Regions from separate parts of the Ligilactobacillus sp. UO.C109 genome, predicted to be linked through region 2. Evidence: predicted binding sites of a transcription regulator. Region 2 holds the regulator's gene; each other region holds the start of a gene.

Region 1 (6,702 bases), on a different contig from region 2:
CCGTAATGAAATAGATATTGAATGGGATGATAACGATATAAGAGAAGCAGCAACATTATTATCTGGGGTTACGGAAGTTGAAACAGAAAATGTTATTGCATCATTAATTGCTAAAAAGAAGATTGTTAAAGATGATATGGACGAAATACGTTCTGCAAAGAATCGACTTTTTTCTGATATATCTGGTCTTGAGAAAATAGATGTAGATGACAGTGTTGCTTCTGTTGGAGGACTTAGCGGTTTAAGAGCATGGTTAGAATCAAAGAAAAAACTGTTAACTCCTGAAAAACATGAAGAAATGCGTCGTAGAGGATTACGTTCCCCAAGAGGAGTACTACTTGTTGGTGTTCCGGGATGTGGGAAATCGTTATCTGCTAAAGCAATATCTGCTAGTTGGAAGCTTCCATTATACAGATTAGATTTTGCCACAGTACAGGGTAGTTATGTAGGTCAAAGTGAACAACAACTAAAAGATGCGCTTACTACGGCTGATCAAGTAGCACCATGTGTATTATGGATTGATGAAATTGAAAAGGGATTATCAGGAGCTAGCTCAAGTAATGACGGTGGAGTCTCAACACGTATGGTTGGACAATTTTTATTTTGGCTTCAAGAAAGTAAAAAGCAAGTCTTTGTTGTAGCAACTGCTAATGACGTAAGTAAATTACCATCGGAACTTTTAAGAAGAGGACGTTTTGATGAATTATTCTTTGTTGATTTACCTACAGAAGAGGAAAGAAAAGATATTTTATCAATCTATATGCGTAAATACTTACAGCTTGATTTTGATGGAGAATTTGCTGATAAGATAGTCGAAATGACAGCAGGATTTACAGGTGCTGATCTTGAATCGGCAGTTAGAGAGTTAGCGTATAACAATTTAGCTGATGGTACAGAAATAACAGGTCAAGCGATTATTGATGTTTTTGAAAATGTAGTTCCATTGTCTCAAACAAGTCCAGAGAAAATTAGCGCAATTAGAGAATGGGGAAAATCAAGAGCTGTGCCAGCATCTGGTCGACCTATTGGTGATGGTGTTGATTTAAGTGATAATAATATTCAAAGAACAAGGAAGGTACTTGTATAATGCCAAGACCACTTTTAAATTCATCTAAAGTAAAAGAAAATAGTCTTTTTTCTAGTAAGAGTTCTACACAGAATAGGCAACGATTTGAATCTCCAAATGAATCTTTTTTACGTAATAAAAGATCAGCTGAGTACATGGAATCTATCAGTAAATTAGATAATGGTGGGGCAGAAATTTCTAATAGAGAAATCTCTAATATTATTAATACAGTAAAATCAGAGCTTCCAGATGTTGAGATGAGTTCCCTTTTAGAAGGAATTGTAGCTAAATGCTATTTGGGAGATACATATGAGGTTCATACTTTAGATTTTACGTTATCAATTGTAACCCACTATAAAAGAGATGAGAGACTTCCAGCAAATTTAGAGAAAGCACGGATTTTAGCAATGAATAGCCAATATCAATTTGTTGAAGTTTATAGTGATAAATGTTGTTGTGTAGACTCTATGGGGACAGTTTCAGTTGTAAAAATGTAGAGTAACTTTAGTTTTGAGAGTTATATAATAACAAAACAAAATCCGTCCAATGAACAAAATTCATTGAACGGATTTGTTTTATATTAACCTATTCAGCTTCTCCGGTATGCTCTTGATTAACGTCAACATGACGAACGGAATAACCAAGATAGAAGAGTAAACCTATTCCGAGCCAGATAAAGTAACTAATCCAAGCTGGTAGGGTGATGTTTATCATTAAAACAACACACACAATGATTGATAGGATCGGTAGGACATTTCCAAACGGAACCTTAAATGGTCGTGGTAAATCTGGCTGCTGTTTACGTAATAAAATTACGATTAAAGAGATTAGACTGAAGACTGCCAGAGAACCGACATTAGCAATTAAAGCTAAGTTTCTCATATCCATAAATCCAGCAAGAATAGCTGCTAAAAGTCCATTTAACCATAGCGCACGGTTAGGACTGTGACTCTTAGAATTTAAGTGAGCTAGCTGCTTAGGTAAGAAACCACCACGACTCATGGACATTGTAATATTAGCTCCTGCATAAACAAAGGCAAGTACTACGGCCATGATGCCTAAAATAGCACCGGCAGAAACAATTTGGGCAGTTAAAGTATGTCCCTTTTCTAAAAGTACAAAAGCCATGGCTTCAGCAACATTGAGTTCCTTGTAAGGAACAACCCCGGTCATTACTAGACTAACTGCTACGTACAAAGCAGTTGAAACTACAAGTGAAATGATGATAGCACGAGGCAGATTATGTTGAACATTTTTAGCATCTTCTGCAGAAGTAGCGAGAGCATCAAAACCAAGAAAGGTGAAGAAAACAGTTGATGCTCCAACCATGATACCACTACCACCATATGGGAAGAAAGGATGCCAGTGAGTTGGACGTATGTGTTTAACACTAACAATAATAAATAGGAAAATTACAGTTAGTTTAATAATAACTAAAATGTTATTAAGTAGCTTACTTTCACTAGTTCCTTTTGTTAACACTAGGGTAATGAATAGAATCATGATAATCGCTGGTAAGTTCATAATACCGCCTGCTGATGGTGCAGCTAGAAAAGCTTTAGGTAGATGTACACCAAATTCTGCTAAGAATGAGTGGACATAACCTGTCCATCCATTTGCAACTGTAGCTGTTGTAGTAATATAAACTCCTAATAGTGTCCAGCCAGCAAAGAAAGCCATAACTTGCCCGATGGTAACCCAGGCATAAATGTAGGCACTTCCAGAGTTAGGGATTGAAGTTGAAAGTTCAGAATAACATAGCCCAATCAAACCACTAGCAATAGCAGCTACTAAGAAAGAAAAGATAACTGCCGGACCAGCAGTAGTAGCGGCTACAATACCAGTCAAAACCAAAATTCCAGTTCCAATCATCGCACCGATTCCCAGAATGGAAAGATCAAAAAGACCTAAAGAACGTTCGTCTTCCGACTTAATGCTGGCGTTTTTTAATACTTTATTAACGTCAATTTTATTTTTCATAGATTAGGTCGCCTCCTTTCCAAGTTAAAGGAGCAAATGTTAACCTTTATAAGGTGTGAATGGAAGGTCTAAACTATCTGCAACAGCTTTAGAAGTAAGGTTACCTTGATGTGTATTAATTCCTGTAAATATTGTGTTATCGTCAGCAGCAGCTTTATCAATACCTTTATTAGCAATTTCAATAGCATAGCGTACTGTTGCACTAGAAAGTGCTTCTGTAGCTGTCTTTGGAACAGCACCAGGCATATTAGCAACTGTATAATGAATAACGTCATGTGTTACATAGATTGGATCTTCATGAGTAGTTGCTCTTACTGTTGTTTCGAAGATACCACCTTGGTCGATAGGAATATCAACGATAACAGAACCTGGTTTCATATTCTTAATCATTTCTTCTGTAACTAATTTTGGTGCTTTAGCACCAGGAATTAGAACCGCACCGATTACTAAATCAGCTTCTTCAACAGCTTTCTTGATGTTAGCAGTATTTGACATTAAAGTTTGAATCTTTCCATCAAAGATATTGTCAATTTCAGCCAAGCGTTGAGCGTTAATATCAAGAATTGTAACTTGTGCCCCCATACCAACGGCAATTTTAGCAGCGTTGAAACCTACAGTACCACCACCGATTATAGTAACTTTACCGCGATGTACACCGGAAACACCACTTAATAGAATACCTTTACCGCCATGTACTTGTTCTAAGAAATGAGATCCAACTTGAATTGACATACGACCAGCAATTTCACTCATAGGGAAGAGAAGTGGTAAACCGCCACCTCTACCAACCATTGTTTCGTATGCTACCCCTGTAACCTTCTTTTCAATTAAGGCTTCTGTTAATGGTTTATCTGCAGCCAGATGAAGATAAGTATAGATGATTTGACCTGGTTTGAAGTATTGGTATTCACTTTCCAAAGGTTCTTTAACTTTGATGACCATTTCTGTATCCCATGCTTCTTCTGCTGAACCCATTGTTGCACCAGCAGCGATATATTCTTCATCTGGGAAACCAGAGCCAACGCCAGCTCCTTTTTCAACAATTACTGAATGGCCTGCATGAACTAAGCTTGCTACAGCACTTGGAGTAGCACCAACACGTTCTTCTTGTTTTTTGATTTCTTTAGGTACACCGATTAACATAATAGGATACTCCTTTCCAAATAATGAATAAAAATTCAAATAATTTCTCATTTTTCGTTGATAGCGCTTTCAACCTAATGCAAGAATAACACTTAAAAAGATAAATATCAACCCCTAAACCTAAAGTTTGTGAAATTTAATTCCCCTTTAATTAGCGGATTTTGGGAGTTTTTTCACAAAGTTGATCTTATATTGTTATTTATAAAACAACATTAGAACGATTGTTAGAAATGATTAATTATACATTAAATGTATAATTAATAAATGATTAGACTGGTTGATGTGAGAGTAGATATATCAAGTAATTTATGGAAAATTTATATTAGGTTATTGAAATTGGGAAAAATAAAAAAGGACTGAATTTAATAATCTTAGTCCTTTTTAATAATTAAATAGTTTCACCATTAATTTTAAAGGTTATTTCAGGAAATTCCTTATCTGCATCTTTACCTTCTAAAAATTCTAGTGCTTCACGTCTAATTTTACTTAAGTTAACACCCTGAGCTTTAGCAGCAAAGACACAACCACAGTAGCATTGGCGATAAACATCGTATTCATGACACATTTCAACTGAACGTTGATAACCACCATTTTTCTTGAAATCACTAGGAAGATAGTGGGTAGTATATAAACTTTGAACCTCTAGGCCTACTTGATTAATGACTTGAGAGTTTTTATGCGGACTAATTGTTAGTGCACTTCCAAAGTAGTCAAAGTCTAATTCTACAGCTTTTTGTGCCACTTTATCTAGTCGATAATCGTAACAAACACGACAACGTGCACCACCTTCGACTTCTTTTTCAAGTCCACGAACTTTTTCAAAATATTCCTGTGGTTCATAAGGGGCAGATATGAACTTAACATTATTTCCAGTGTTTTCATTGAAATCATGAATAAATTTTTGTTGAACATATTTTCTACGTTGATATTCAGCACGTGGATGAATATTAGAATTAGCATAGTAAACAGTAACATCAGCAAATTTTGTTAAGTACTCAAGCGTGTATGTACTACATGGTGCACAACAACTGTGTAAAAGAATACGTGGGCGAGTGTCAGCTTCTTCCCATTTCTTAACCATTTTTTGCATGACCTTATCGTAATTGATCTTTTGATTTTTATTCATTTTAGCAAGAATTTCTTCTACATCTATCAATTGACTCATCTCGATTCTATAACGAACTCAAATACTATAATACCATTAAAATCGTAGATTGAACTAATTTTCTTGACGTAAATTAGCATAATATTTATCAATGTAAGCTTTATAACTAACAGCCATAATAATATTGTGTAGCATACGCTGATATTCGGTATGCTCATTGCCTATTTCATCTAAGTCAGTTTTCAAACCAAAGACATACGGAAGAATATTTTCTAATTCTTCTACAAAATAATTATAGGCAACTTTAGTTGAATATGTTCGTCTTTGTAGTTCGATTGCTGCTTTTAAATCGCTAAGTTGCATTACATTTTTAGCAACAGCAATAAAAAATAATTCAGCAATTTGATCAGCTGCATAACGCTTTTTAACAGGTCGGCGAATTATCTTATGTTTAACATAATTACTAATCATCGAACTAGTTAGCTTTACATCGCCCAAAATTTCAAGCCTTTCGCTGATGTATGCAGTAGTTTGGTCTAAATACAATTCAACTTCAGGTAAATCGTCATATCGTGGTAGTTTAAAATTTTGGATACTTTGGCTTATTTTAAATTCTCTATTCATAAATTGATACCTCGCTAGCCTAAGTATATAGGTAAAGTAACATTTTATCAATGTAAAACTTATTATAAGTTTTTTAAAAACCGTTGACAATGTTTTTTATATTTTATAAGCTTAATGAAAATTCTATAAATAAGGAATGGTTGGAATTATGAAGAAAATAATTACAGATTCAGCAGCAAATTTAAATGTAACTGCATTAAATGGTATTGAACATCAGAGTGTAGATTTAACTTTAGTTTGTGGGGATAAAGTATTTTTAGATGGTGCTAATTTTGATCAAGCTGAATTCGATAAGTTTATCGAAAACAGTTCAACAGAAATAAAATCTTCTTGTCCTAGTGTTGAAAGTTACTTGGCAGCAATAGGGGATGCTGATGAAGTATATATTTTTACAATTTCAAGTGTGCTTTCGGGTTCGTATAATACTGCACAAACAGCTAAAAAAATGATTCTAGAGGAAGATCCAAATAGAAAAATACACGTCTTTGATACAAAAGCAGCAGGTCCAGCAGAACGTATGGCAGCTGTTAAAGCTAGTGAATTACTAAATGAAGGGGGAGACTTTTCTGAAGTAGTAACACAAGTTCAAGCTTATATTGACCATTTGAAAATCTTCTTTAGCTTACAGTCATTAACGAATTTAGCAAATAATGGTCGAATAAATAAAACTGTTGCGAAACTTGCAGGAGTCTTAAAAATTAATGTGCTAGGTTGGGCGAACGAAGAAGGAAAGATTGAACAATTAGGAAAAGCACGTGGAGCTAAACGTGCATATCAATCTTTG
Region 2 (6,702 bases):
GCTAGAGTTTCAATACTTTTCATATCATGAAGCAATACTTTTTTCTTAGCTAGCCTCATGGAACTAACAGCTAGTGCTACACTTGTTAACAAATACAGCCCCTCTGGTATCATACCTAAAACAGCTGCTACCATAGATGTTATATTGTCATGTAAACTTTCATGATTTATGAAAATCCCTTGTATAAATAAGACAATTCCAATCGGAACTAACGCTACACCTACAAATTTTACTAATATATCAAGATCTTGGATCATTTCAGAACGTTCAACATTTTTCATTTTCTTAGCTTCTAATGTTAACTTAGAAATATATGAGTCTTTGCCAACCGCTGTTAGTCTTGCTCTACACTTTCCAGCAATAATAAAGCTACCTGACATTAATTTATCTCCTGGCTTTTTAGGAATTTCATCAGACTCACCTGTCAATAAAGATTCGTTTACTAAAACTTCTCCACTTACAATTTCACTATCAGCTAAAATTTGATTCCCCATTTTAAAGATTACAATATCATCTAATACTAAATCTTCTGCATTTACTTGTGTAACCTCTCCATTTCTTACTACCATAGCCTGCGGAACATTTAGCATCGTTAACTTATCAACAACTTTTTTTGCCCTTAATTCTTGAATTATCCCAATAAAAATATTTGCAATAATAATCGGTAAAAAGGTTAAGTTTCTAAATGAATTTACTAAACATAAAAGTAAAGTTAATATTAAAAATATCAAATTAAAATATGTAAATATATTTTCTGCAACTATTTCTTTGGCAGTACGTACAGGTGGTTTCACTGCCTCATTACTCCAACCATTTTTCTTATATTTTTCCACTTGTTTATCCGTAAGCCCATAGTCTGCATTAGGAGTTATCCTATTTATGTCAATTTTTTCGTTACTTGATTTTTTCATTACTATCCCCCAATCCCTAACTATCACTAATGTTAGTATAACATGTAGGATATAATAAAATCATTGAACAATCTTTAACTTTTATATAATACATTTAAAATATTATATAATTTTAAAAAAATAAACACTGAAATTTCATGACTGAAATCTCAGTGTTTATTACTTATTTTAATTTAGTAATCTAAACCTAGATTACATCATACCACCCATACCTGGTGTTGCAGGCATTTGGTCGTTACTTTCTGGTTCTGGCTTATCAGCAACTACTGCTTCTGTTGTTAATAATAAAGCAGATACACTAGCTGCATTTTGAAGTGCTGAACGAGTTACCTTTGTAGGATCCACAATACCAGCTTCAACCATGTCAACCCATTCATTTGTAGCAGCATTGAAACCTACACCTGGTTTTTGTTCCTTTAATTTTTCAACAATTACAGAACCTTCTAAACCTGCATTTTCTGCGATTTGACGAACAGGTTCTTCCAAAGCACGTTTTACAATGTTAATACCTGTTTGTACGTCGCCTTCTTCTTCCAAAGCAGCAACTTTACCAATAACATTTACCAATGCTGTACCACCACCAGGAACAAATCCTTCTTCAACAGCAGCACGTGTAGCATTCAAAGCATCTTCAATACGGTACTTACGTTCTTTCAATTCTGTTTCAGTTGCAGCACCAACTTTAATAACTGCAACACCACCAGATAATTTAGCCAAACGTTCTTGTAATTTTTCACGATCAAAATCAGAAGTTGTTTCACTAATTTGCTTCTTAATTTGTTCTACACGTTCAGCAATCTTGTCCTTATCACCAGCACCTTCAACAATTGTTGTATTTTCCTTAGTTACTGTTACTTTTCCAGCAGAACCTAATTGTTCAACTGTTGTATCTTTCAATTGTAAGCCTAAGTCATCTGTGATAACAGTAGCACCTGTCAATGTAGCAATATCTTGTAACATTGCCTTACGACGATCGCCAAATCCTGGAGCTTTAACTGCAACAACGTTAAATGTTCCACGAATCTTGTTCAAAACAAGTGTAGGTAATGCTTCACCGTCTACATCATCAGCAATAATCAATAATGGACGACCTTGTTGTACAATTGATTGCAATAATGGTAATACTTCTTGAATGTTTGAAATCTTCTTATCTGTTAATAAAATGTATGGATTATCTAAATCAGCTTCCATCTTATCATTATCAGTTACCATATATTGTGATAGATATCCTCTATCAAATTGCATACCTTCAACAACATCTAAAGAAGTATCGATACCTTTAGATTCTTCAATTGTAATAACACCATCATTACCAACTTTTTCCATAGCATCGGCAATTAATTTACCAACTTCTTCGTTAGCAGATGAAATAGAAGCAACTTGTGCAATATCACTCTTGGATTCTACTGTATGGGACATTTCATGTAATGCATCAACTGCAGCCTTAGTTGCTAATTCAATACCACGACGAATTCCAACTGGGTTTGCACCAGCAGTTACATTCTTCATACCTTCATTTACAATAGCTTGTGTTAAAACAGTAGCAGTTGTTGTACCATCACCTGCAATATCATTTGTCTTAGAAGCAACTTCAGACACCAATTTTGCTCCCATATTTTCGAAATGATCTTCTAAATCAATAGCCTTAGCAATTGTTACACCATCATTTGTAATTGTGGGGGAACCATAAGATTGTTCCAAAACAACATTACGGCCTTTAGGACCAATAGTTGATTTTACTGTATTTGCTAATTTATCTACACCCTTCAACATCTTTGAACGAGCATCTTCTGAAAACTTAATTTCCTTTGCCATAAATCTCTTCACCTCAAATTAATTAAAAATTAATCTATAACCGCAATAATGTCATTTTCACGGATTACTAAATATTCTTCGCCTTCATATTTAACTTCAGAACCAGCATACTTATCAAAAACAACTGATTGACCAACTTTTACTTCAGGTTCAACCCTTTGTCCATTGTCTAAGATACGTCCGTTACCAACAGCAATTACTTCACCTGTTGTAGGCTTTTCTTTTGCATTACTTGCGATAACAATTCCACCAATGGATTGTTCTTCTTCCTTTTGAACTTTTAAAACAACGCGATCTCCTAATGGTTTAAGCACGTCTAATCCCTCCAATATCAATCATCTGTATCATTTAGCACTCTCAACTCTTGAGTGCTAACTACAATTAATACTATAACCACTTTAAATATAAATTGCAAGTATTTTTTATCACTCGACACATTAGAGTGCTAATTTTTTTATTTGACCTGTTAATGGTACAATTAAACTTAAAAATGAAAGGTGATAATTAATTTGGAACAAAGAAATTCTATTCCCTTATTGCTAACCTATATTGGTTATCAAATTTTGTTAGCAATATTCAATATTTTTTATAATCAAAGTCATAATTTTTATTTGGTTGAAACTATTATTGGAATACTCTGCATGTTGTTTATTGTTTATCTCAATCATAGATTCTCTTTTAAAAATAAATTAGAATATAAAACTATTAAACTTAAATCTATTTTACTCTGGAGTATCCTTGGTATGGTCGGTGCCCTCATAATTCAAATTGGATTATCTCGTATCGAATCAGGACTTTTTCATTTTTCATCATATTCAGCTAATACTAACCTATTGTTAGAAATTGTTCACCATTACCCATACTACATTTTAGTACCTGGAATTGTTGCACCTGTAATGGAAGAGTTAATTTTTAGAAAAGTTTTATTTGGAAATTTTTCAAGATTCATCCCTTTTCTACCTGCTGCCTTAATTTCCAGTCTTCTATTTAGTTTAGCTCATATGGATGGTCATTTCCTTATCTATGCTAGTATTGGCCTTTTGTTTTGCTATATTTACTATCGGACTGGAACGATTATTACTTCTACTTTTAGTCATATATTTCTAAACTTGTTTATTATACTTCTATCATCGCTTTAGAAGTTATTAATATCAAAAAATTGCTGAAGATTAATGTGATTAGATAACATCATAATCTTCAGCAATTTTTATTTTGAGACTCATTTCGGTCTTCTATGTAACACTACTCTTCTGTGCTTCCAAAATGATTCAAGAAATAAATCAAAGTTTCCATTTCATTCGTCAAATCTACATTTTGCACACGTATATTTTCTGGTACAGTAATTCTAAGTGGTGTAAAATTCAATATTCCCCTTACACCAACTTCCACTAACTCATCTGTAACTTTTTGTGCTACAGGAGCTGGAACAGTTAAAATTACAATTTCAATTTGCTGTAACTTTAATTGTTCTTTCATATCAGACATTGGATATACTGGAATTCCACTTTGAATTGTTCCCGTAATATCTTCATTTACATCAAATGCTGCACTAATTCTTACATGATTACTTTGATGGAAATTAAAGTTCAATAAAGCATGTCCTAAATTACCAACCCCAACCAAAGCAACATTAGTTAACGTATCTTGATTTAATTGCTTAGTAAAAAAATCAAGTAAACTTTGTACATCATATCCGTAACCACGTTTACCTAAAGCACCAAAATACGAAAAATCACGTCGAATAGTAGCAGAATCTACTTTTACGGCTTCAGCTAATTCTGTTGAAGAAACTCTATTCTTTCCAGAATTAGATAATAGTCTTAGATAACGATAATATATCGGTAGACGTTTTGCAGTAGCCTGCGGAATCTTTACTTCTGCCATTAGACTTTCCTCTTTTCGTGAAATATTTAACATAAGTTTAACACATAGCTCCACAATTATACAATATATTGGCTTAATTATCATCTTTAACGTTTTTATTTGTGAAATTTCTATGTTACACTATAAATCGTCTTAGTGTTATAATACAGTAAATTAATAGAAAAGGTGATTTTATGCTACTTTTACAAGCACAGCAAGTTGCCCGACATTTTGGAGCAGATATCCTTTTTGAGAATGTCAATCTTGATATAAAAGATAATTCCAAGATCGCACTTGTTGGTCGCAACGGAGCAGGAAAATCTACACTAATAAAAATGTTAATCGGTGAATCACTTCCAGATGAAGGAAAAATCGTTACTAAACGAGATTTAACTATTGGATATTTAGCACAACATACAGGATTAGAATCTACTAAAAATGTATTAGATGAAATGTTAAGTGTCTTTGAACCCTTGCAAAAGATGGAAGCTAAGATTCATCAACTTGAAGAAAAGATTGCTTCTCCGTCAATTCCACATGAATCTAAGGAATATCAACAATTATTAAATCAATATGATCAATTACAACATGACTTCCAAGAAAATAATGGTTATGGTTATGAAAATGAAGTAAAAGCTGTTTTACATGGTTTCCAATTCTTTGAAGAAGACTATGGAAAAATGGTTTCTGACTTATCAGGTGGACAAAAAACTCGTTTAGCTTTAGCTAAATTACTTTTAGAAAAACGTGATTTATTAATCCTTGACGAACCTACTAACCACCTCGACATTGAAACTTTGACTTGGTTAGAAAATTATATCCAAGGTTATACCGGTGCCCTTTTAATTGTTTCACATGACCGCTACTTCTTAGATAAAGTTGTCAATGAAGTTTATGAATTAAGTCATCAACATTCTAGTCATTATGTTGGAAATTATTCTCATTATATTGAAGAAAAAGCTTCTCGCTTGCGTACTCAATGGAAAGAATATGAAAAGCAACAAGTGAAAATTCAAAAATTAGAGGATTTTGTTAATAAAAACTTAGTTCGAGCTTCCACAACTAAAAGAGCTCAAAGTAAAAGAAAACAATTAGAGAAAATGGATAGATTAGAGCGTCCTGAAGGTGAAGAAAAAGGCCCTCATTTTAAATTTCATGCTAGCAAGGAAAGTGGAAATGTAGTTTTAAAGGTTACAGATGCTGCTATTGGCTATGATTCAAAAGTTATTTCAAATCCTATCACTTTCGAATTACGCAAACATCATGCAATGGCTGTTGTCGGACCTAATGGAATTGGCAAATCCACCTTACTAAAGAGTATTTTAGGAAATATTCCTTTCATCCATGGATCTGCTACTTTTGGTACTAATGTTCAAACTGGGTACTACGATCAGGAACAACAAAACCTACATGATAAAAAAACTGTCTTAAATGAAATCTGGGATGATCATCCTAATATGTTAGAAAAAGACGTTCGCTCATTATTAGGTAGTTTCTTATTTGTCGGTGATGATGTTAAAAAAGTAGTACATAATCTTTCTGGTGGGGAAAAGGCCAGATTAACATTAACAAAACTTGCTCTACAAGAAGATAATTTCTTAATGCTCGACGAACCCACTAATCATTTAGATATAGATAGTAAAGAAGTATTAGAGAGTGCTTTAATTGATTTTGAAGGAACCATCTTATTTGTTTCCCATGACCGTTACTTCATCAATCAAGTCGCTGATACCGTTCTTGAAATCACTCCAGAGGGAAGTAACTTATACCTTGGTAACTATGATTATTATTTAGAGAAAAAAGCTGAATTAGAAGCAATTGAAGCAGCTAAAGAGGCAGAACAATCTCAAGATGATCAACAAGTTTCAAAAACTTCTCAAAAGCAACTTAACTATAAGAAAAGTAAAGAATTACAAAAACAACAGCGTAAATTACAACGTTTAGTTGATGATGCTGAATCTGAAATGGAACGTCTTGAAGAATTAAAAACTAATATAGAGCAAGAAATGACACTACCTGATAATTTCAATGATCCACAAAAAATGGATGAGTTACACACAAAGCTATCTAAGGCAACAAATGATTTAAATGAAGCCGAAAGTAAATGGACTGA
Region 3 (6,587 bases), on a different contig from region 2:
GTAACAAATAATCTCTATAAAAGAATTGTTAAGGACAAAATTTATCCTTAACAATTCTTCAATTTCAATATTATTTTTAGCTTACCTACTACCTCATTAAATCAGAAATAATTTCTGCAGCACTCTTGCTCTCATGAATCATTCCAGCGACTGAACCAGCAAATATTATCCCATTCTCTACATCATCTTGATAGACAGCTTTCTGATATGCCTCATCTAATAATTGATTGAATTTTAACTTATCAGTCATTTTGTCTTCTAACTCATATAGCTCTTTAGCTTTCTTATTTACAACTATTCGGCTAGCTACTCCCATTTTTGTACCAATTACACCAATAGAAGTGTCCTTTGATTCAATAATCACTTTCTTCCAATTGTCACCAACGGGACTTTCCTTAGAAATTGAGAAAATTGTACCACATTGTACACCTTCAGCTCCCATCGCCATCGCTGCTTTCACTCCACGATTATCAGCAATTCCCCCAGCTGCAATAACCGGAATTTTTACAGCGTCAACAACTTGAGGCCAGAGTATTTGTGATGTCATAGTTCCAATATGACCTCCACTCTCCATACCTTCAGCAATAACAGCATCTACACCTAGCTCTTCCATCTTCTTAGCAATTTTTACGTTTGGAATTACAGGCATTACTTTTATTCCTGCTTCCTTTAGTTTAGGCATGTACAATTTAGGTGTACCAGCACCAGTTGTTACAATTTTTACTCCTTCTTCAATGACAACATCAACGATTTCTGGAACTTTCTTATTTAAAAACATCAAGTTAACAGCAAATGGTTTATCAGTTAATTCTTTTACTTTATGGATTTCTTCGCGTACCTGTTCAGGTGTATCTTGACCTGAAGCTAATACACCTAGCCCACCAGCATTAGAAACAGCTGCCACCAATCTTGCTTTGGCTACATCTTGCATCGCTCCTTGAATAATTGGATATTTAATTCCTAACATTTCTGTAATTCGATTCATAATTTCTCACCTCAATTATTTAAAATATAAAAAGGATATCTTACAACCATATAGTTATAAGATATCCCAATTGATATTAATGGTAATTACAATTTACTAAATAATTAGAATTGATCGATCAACAATTGACGAATTTCTTTCAAGTATGGTTGACGAGGATTTGCAGTTGTGCATTGATCATCGTAAACACGATCAACCATCTTATCAAGAGCTTTTTCAAATTGTTCTTTAGTTACACCATTTGCAGATAACTTAGGTTCAACGTCTAATTTCTTCATTAAATCGTTAATCTTGTTGCATAATGCATCTACTAATTCAGCATCTGAGTTACCTTTCAAACCTAATGCACGAGCAATATCTGCATAGTCTTTTTGAGCACGATATACTTCATAACGTGGGAATGGTGTACGTTTTACACGACCAGAAGCACCGTTAAATTTAATTACGTGTTGCATAGCAATGGAAATTGCCAAACCATGAGGTAATCCAAATTCCCCACCAGTCTTGTGAGCGATTGAGTGGTTAATACCCAAGAATGCATTAGCAAATGCCATACCTGCTAATGTTGCAGCATAGTGCATATTTTCACGAGCTTTTTCGCCTTCTAATGTAGGATGTTTTGGATCATACTTATATGAAGCTTCCAAGTTTTCAAATACTAACTTAATAGCTTGCATTGACCATGGGCGTGTGAAATCGGATGCCATGACTGATACATATGATTCAAGAGCATGTGACAAACTATCCAATCCAGATAGAGCTACAGTTCTCTTAGGAACAGTCATTACAAATTCTGGGTCTACAATTGCTACTTGTGGTGTCAATTCATAGTCTGTTAATGGATACTTAACGTGTGTATTATCATCTGTAATAACAGCATATGGTGTTACTTCAGAACCTGTACCAGATGTTGTTGGAATTGCAAACATTCTTGTCTTCTTAGCGTGATGGAATTTAACAATTCTCTTACGGATATCAACGAATTTTTGTTGTAATTCTTTAAATACTTCACTAACTTTTTCGTAGCTATCTAAGAATCCTGGTTCTTGATCTAAGGAGTATTCATAGATGTAACGAGCAATCTTTGTAGCATCCAATGCGGAACCACCACCAATAGCAATAACTGTATCTGGTTCGAATTGTGCCATTTGTTGAGCAATTTCAATTGTTTGTCCTAACATTGGGTCAGGTCTTACAGTTCCATAAAGAGCTGTCTTAACTTCATTTTCTCTTGCTGCTAATTGATCGTAAACTTTGTCTACAAATCCAAACTTAACCATTCCTGGGTCAGCTACGATGAATGCACGGTTGATATCTTCAGTTTCATCTTGTAGATAGCTGATAGCATTCTTTTCGTAGTAGATCTTTTCTGGTAAACGAACCCATTGAGGTCTGTTACGTCTCTTAGCAACTGTCTTAACATTTAATAGGTCTGATGTTGATAAATTATGTGACAATGAATTCTTCCCCCATGATCCTGTTCCAAGTGTCAAACTTGCACGTAAGCCATCTGTGTAAATATCACCAATACCACCAATGGAATCAGGTTGATTTACCAAGATACGAGCTGCTTTAGTTCTATCACCAAATTCTTTTACAAATGGATCGGATTGAGAACCAATTTGGATAGCAGCGTTATGGCCTGCACCTTGATAATCTAATAATGCAGCAACGGTCTTAATACCATCTTCACGATCTTTTGCTTTATATACTGACAATAATGGAGAAAGTTTTTCGGATGATAGCTTTTCACCGATGTTCTTAGCAGAAAGTTCAAATAACATTACATCTTTACCTTCTGGAAGTTCTACACCAGCTTGTTCAGCAATCCAGCGAGCTGGCTTACCAGCAACTGGACCATTTACACCATGTCTATCATTGAATACGAAATCTTCAATCTTCTTATAGTCTTTCTTAGGAACAACGTATGCTCCTTTTTCTTCCATCTTCTTTAGCCATTCATCATAGATAGGAGCTTCAACAACTGCAGAGTTTTCAGTAGCACAAATCATACCGTTATCAAATCTCTTAGATAGAAGTAAATCTTCAACAGCTCTGTCAAGGTGTGCTGTATGATCAACGTAGATAGCACCATTACCAGCACCTACACCCATTGATGGATTACCAGACTTCAAAGCTGCATTAACCATTCCTGGACCACCAGTAGCCAAAATAGAAGCAATCTTTCGATTCTGAATAAGAGCTGTTGTCTTTTCTAGACTTGGTTCCTCAATCCATTGAATAATGTTCTTTGGAGCACCAGCTTTTACAGCTGCGTCGTAAATAATTTTTGCTGCATGTGCCGAACATTTTTGTGCTTGTGGATGGAAAGCGAATACAATTGCGTTTCTAGTCTTCAATGCTAATAATGACTTAAACATTGCTGTTGATGTTGGGTTTGTTGTAGGTACAATACCTGCTAAAACACCAAGTGGAGCTGCAATTTTTACTTCGCCTTTAATCTTATCTTCTTCAATTACACCAACTGTTTTATCATTCTTAATAGCATTATAGACATTTTCAGTTGCGAAACGGTTCTTTGTATCCTTATCTTCTACAACCCCACGTCCAGTTTCATCTACTGCTTCATGAGCTAAAATCAAAGCAGCCTCTGAGCCAGCCAAAGCAGCAGCTGCAACAATCTTATCTACTTGTTCTTGTGAGAAAGTAGAATATTCTTGTTCAGCTTTTAATGCTTTTTCTACTAAACCATCAGTGTATACACGAGCATCTTCTTCTTTGTTGTTTGTCTTGTTAACCATTACTTTAGCCTCCTACTATAGCTAAATAAACTATAAGTTAATATTTAACCATTAATAAACGATACAAATATAATTGTGTTATCGTGAATTAATTCACAAATATTACACTTATAAAATAACATCATATCTACAATAAATCAATACTATTTTTAAATTTAATTTTATTTTTTCTCAGATTTTGTTAAATAAGTCACTTATATCAATCGATCAAAAATACAAAATAAAGCATAACAAAAAACTTAAAAAATATTTTTTTGTAAACGTTTTCTATTATAATTTAATCATATCTCATATGGTACACTTTTACAATATATTCCGAGAATTTTATCAACAAAAATAACTTAATGTTGATTGAACATTAAGTTCATAATTATAGTTAAAATAACACTGTTTTTTACAAATCTCATTAATTGCCATTAATTCCATTTAGTTTAAAAACAACATCAGATTCTCAAGTGTGTCAATGCTACTTATAACAACTATTTCAAGAAATTATCTTCTCTATTATTTAGTTTTATCTCCTCGAAAAAATGTGAAGAAAAAATATTTAAAAAAATATTTATTTTACTATATTCTAAAGGGGTAGGAATGTATAGAAATTGAATGAAATTATCGTAATTTGTCGCAAAGACGTCAAGTTACATTATTCACATAACTAGAAGTCAGATTTAACCTTATATTTTTATACTTACTACGTTTTCTAGCTACTCAAAAATGTGTTAATTAAATCTTATTTCTGACAATCTCTAGATTTTTGAATCTTATTCAACCTTGAGCATTTCTTAATACTTTTAGAAAAGAAAGATTGACTATGCTTAGCAAAAACAATCATTATGGCAAGCGAATTGCTAATACTCCACATGTACCTCGCTATGCACTTAGATGTTTCAGTTGCTCTTGGAACTGTCTTTTTCTTTACACCCCAAGTCTTAGCTGATACAACTAGTGAAGTTGATACAGGCATAAACTCTACTACAGTAGCCGCTAATAATACAACTGAAAATCATACGACTAACAACAAAGTTAGTTTAACTAATGCTACTTCAGCTCCTGTTGATACTTCAAAAGATACAGTTCAGACCACCCCTACTTTAAGTGATGCTGAAACAGTTACAAATTCAACTGTACCCACCACTTCCACTAGTGAATCAAGCAACAGCGTAACTAATAATTTGAGTAGCACTGATACTACCCAAAATAGTTCAACTAATAATACTACGATACAAACTAATAATTTAAATAGTAAGGTTCAAGCAAAATTACAAGCCAATCCAAGTAATACTAATATTACAATTAGTGATGGTGACACTAATCAAGTTGTTCCTTTACAACAAACTACAACATCCAAGGAACTTCCACAAACTGGTGAAGAGTATAATGGTTTAACTACTATTGGTCTCTTGATGCTTTCTTTAGCAACTGGACTTAGTTTAAAGAAACGAAAGAAAGATTAATCTTTTGCTGATTAAGTTCAAAAAAACATCATCTCAAATTAGCTCTGAGATGATGTTTTATTCTAATCATAATTTCTCAATAAATTATACAAAACTCTAATTTTTTCTTTAATATTTTCACCAATATCAGTATCCGCAACTGATTTTCGTTGTAATTCATGCTTTACCACTCGAACCGTTGAAACGATATCTTTCCCGCTTCTAATAGCATCTTGTTTTGAAGTAAATGGTTGATGCGAAACTAGTTGCAAGCCATATGAATTATACAATAATGTATATCCAGCGATCCCTGTTGTTGGCTGATAGGCTTTGGAGTATCCTCCATCAATTACCAACATATAACCCTCTGCGCAGATTGCATTATGGCCTCTTTTAACTGGAGTATGACCATTAATAATATGATTAGTATCATCACCAGCAAATCCAAATTCTTGTAAAATTTTGATGCAGAAATCCTTATTTTCCCTTAATTTATAATATGGATTCTTTACTTCTTCATGACAAGCTTTATCTGCAATAAAATAACGTTCAAAAGTAGTCATAGATTTCTTACCGAACAGTGGGGAAAGAGCTCCTTGCCATAAATACCACATAAAATCAGTGGCAAAATCATCTTTTACATTTGGCTTAGAGTAAGCTTTTCGAATCATCTTTTCAGAAAAATCAAATAACTTTTTACCTGAATATTCTTTACTACCAATCTTCAAGCTACAGAAATTTCCTTCTTCATCTGCAGGAATACATCCATGGAATAAGAGATTGCCATTATATGTACGGTACATACTACCTTTATTCATCATAAAATCTAGATGACGTTTTAATTTTGTAGAATGTTGAATGGAAATTAATAATTCATCTACAATCGCATTTTCTTCATCTGTTAATTCACTAGGATTTTTAGGGTCTACTGTGTTGAAACAAGTATTTTGTAACGGATATTCTTTACCATTTAAACTAATTACATTTTTCTTGTAATCTATCTTATTAAGTAAATCTCGATCATCCATTTCCAATTCTGGTCTTCTAGCTATAACTTTCCCTTCAAGCTTAAATTGCATCATCGCAACAGCTTGATGAATTTGCGTAATTTGTAGCTTTTCGCCGTTGAATCTATACCCATCACCATTGGTCAACTTAGGTCTAAACTGAGGATTATCTTCATATTGCTCTTCAGCAAATCTTGATAGGTGACGTAGATTAATGCCATATGCATCTTCTATAATATTTAAATTATTATATCTTGCACAAATTCTCAATAAATTCAACATACATAGTTTTGAGCCTGCCATTGCACCTAGCCATAGTAAATCATGATTTCCCCATTGCATATCGACAGAATGATAATTCATCAATCTATCCATAATTTTGTCTGGTTCTTCTCCCCTA

What was found. Region 2 encodes Rex, which represses fermentation and respiration genes when NADH is low (regulators of the CRP and FNR family bind a similar motif). Its sites were predicted from a motif close to TTGTGAANTANTTCACAA; they were not measured.
Region 1: a site for Rex is predicted at 4,382-4,399, ahead of ald (alanine dehydrogenase). Genes of this name have one in related genera too.
Region 3: a site for Rex is predicted at 3,829-3,846, ahead of adhE (bifunctional acetaldehyde-CoA/alcohol dehydrogenase). Genes of this name have one in related genera too.

What each region holds. Positions count from the first base shown of each region.
Region 1 covers NZ_JAPSFH010000003.1:128,139-134,840, reverse strand. Annotated here, with positions in the region: gene OZJ21_RS00745 (AAA family ATPase) at 1-1,087, shown strand, start outside; gene OZJ21_RS00740 (hypothetical protein) at 1,087-1,563, shown strand; gene OZJ21_RS00735 (APC family permease) at 1,652-3,046, opposite strand; gene ald (alanine dehydrogenase) at 3,086-4,189, opposite strand; gene OZJ21_RS00725 (epoxyqueuosine reductase QueH) at 4,578-5,345, opposite strand; gene OZJ21_RS00720 (DUF1836 domain-containing protein) at 5,409-5,918, opposite strand; gene OZJ21_RS00715 (DegV family protein) at 6,067-6,702, shown strand, end outside.
Region 2 covers NZ_JAPSFH010000027.1:45,748-52,449, reverse strand. Annotated here, with positions in the region: gene OZJ21_RS04525 (cation-translocating P-type ATPase) at 1-911, opposite strand, end outside; gene groL (chaperonin GroEL) at 1,104-2,726, opposite strand; gene groES (co-chaperone GroES) at 2,756-3,040, opposite strand; gene OZJ21_RS04510 (CPBP family intramembrane glutamic endopeptidase) at 3,236-3,865, shown strand; gene OZJ21_RS04505 (redox-sensing transcriptional repressor Rex) at 3,969-4,610, opposite strand; gene OZJ21_RS04500 (ABC-F family ATP-binding cassette domain-containing protein) at 4,784-6,702, shown strand, end outside.
Region 3 covers NZ_JAPSFH010000003.1:44,822-51,408, reverse strand. Annotated here, with positions in the region: gene OZJ21_RS00305 (NAD(P)H-dependent flavin oxidoreductase) at 89-985, opposite strand; gene adhE (bifunctional acetaldehyde-CoA/alcohol dehydrogenase) at 1,090-3,747, opposite strand; gene OZJ21_RS00295 (LPXTG cell wall anchor domain-containing protein) at 4,620-5,201, shown strand; gene OZJ21_RS00290 (fructose-1,6-bisphosphatase) at 5,264-6,587, opposite strand, start outside.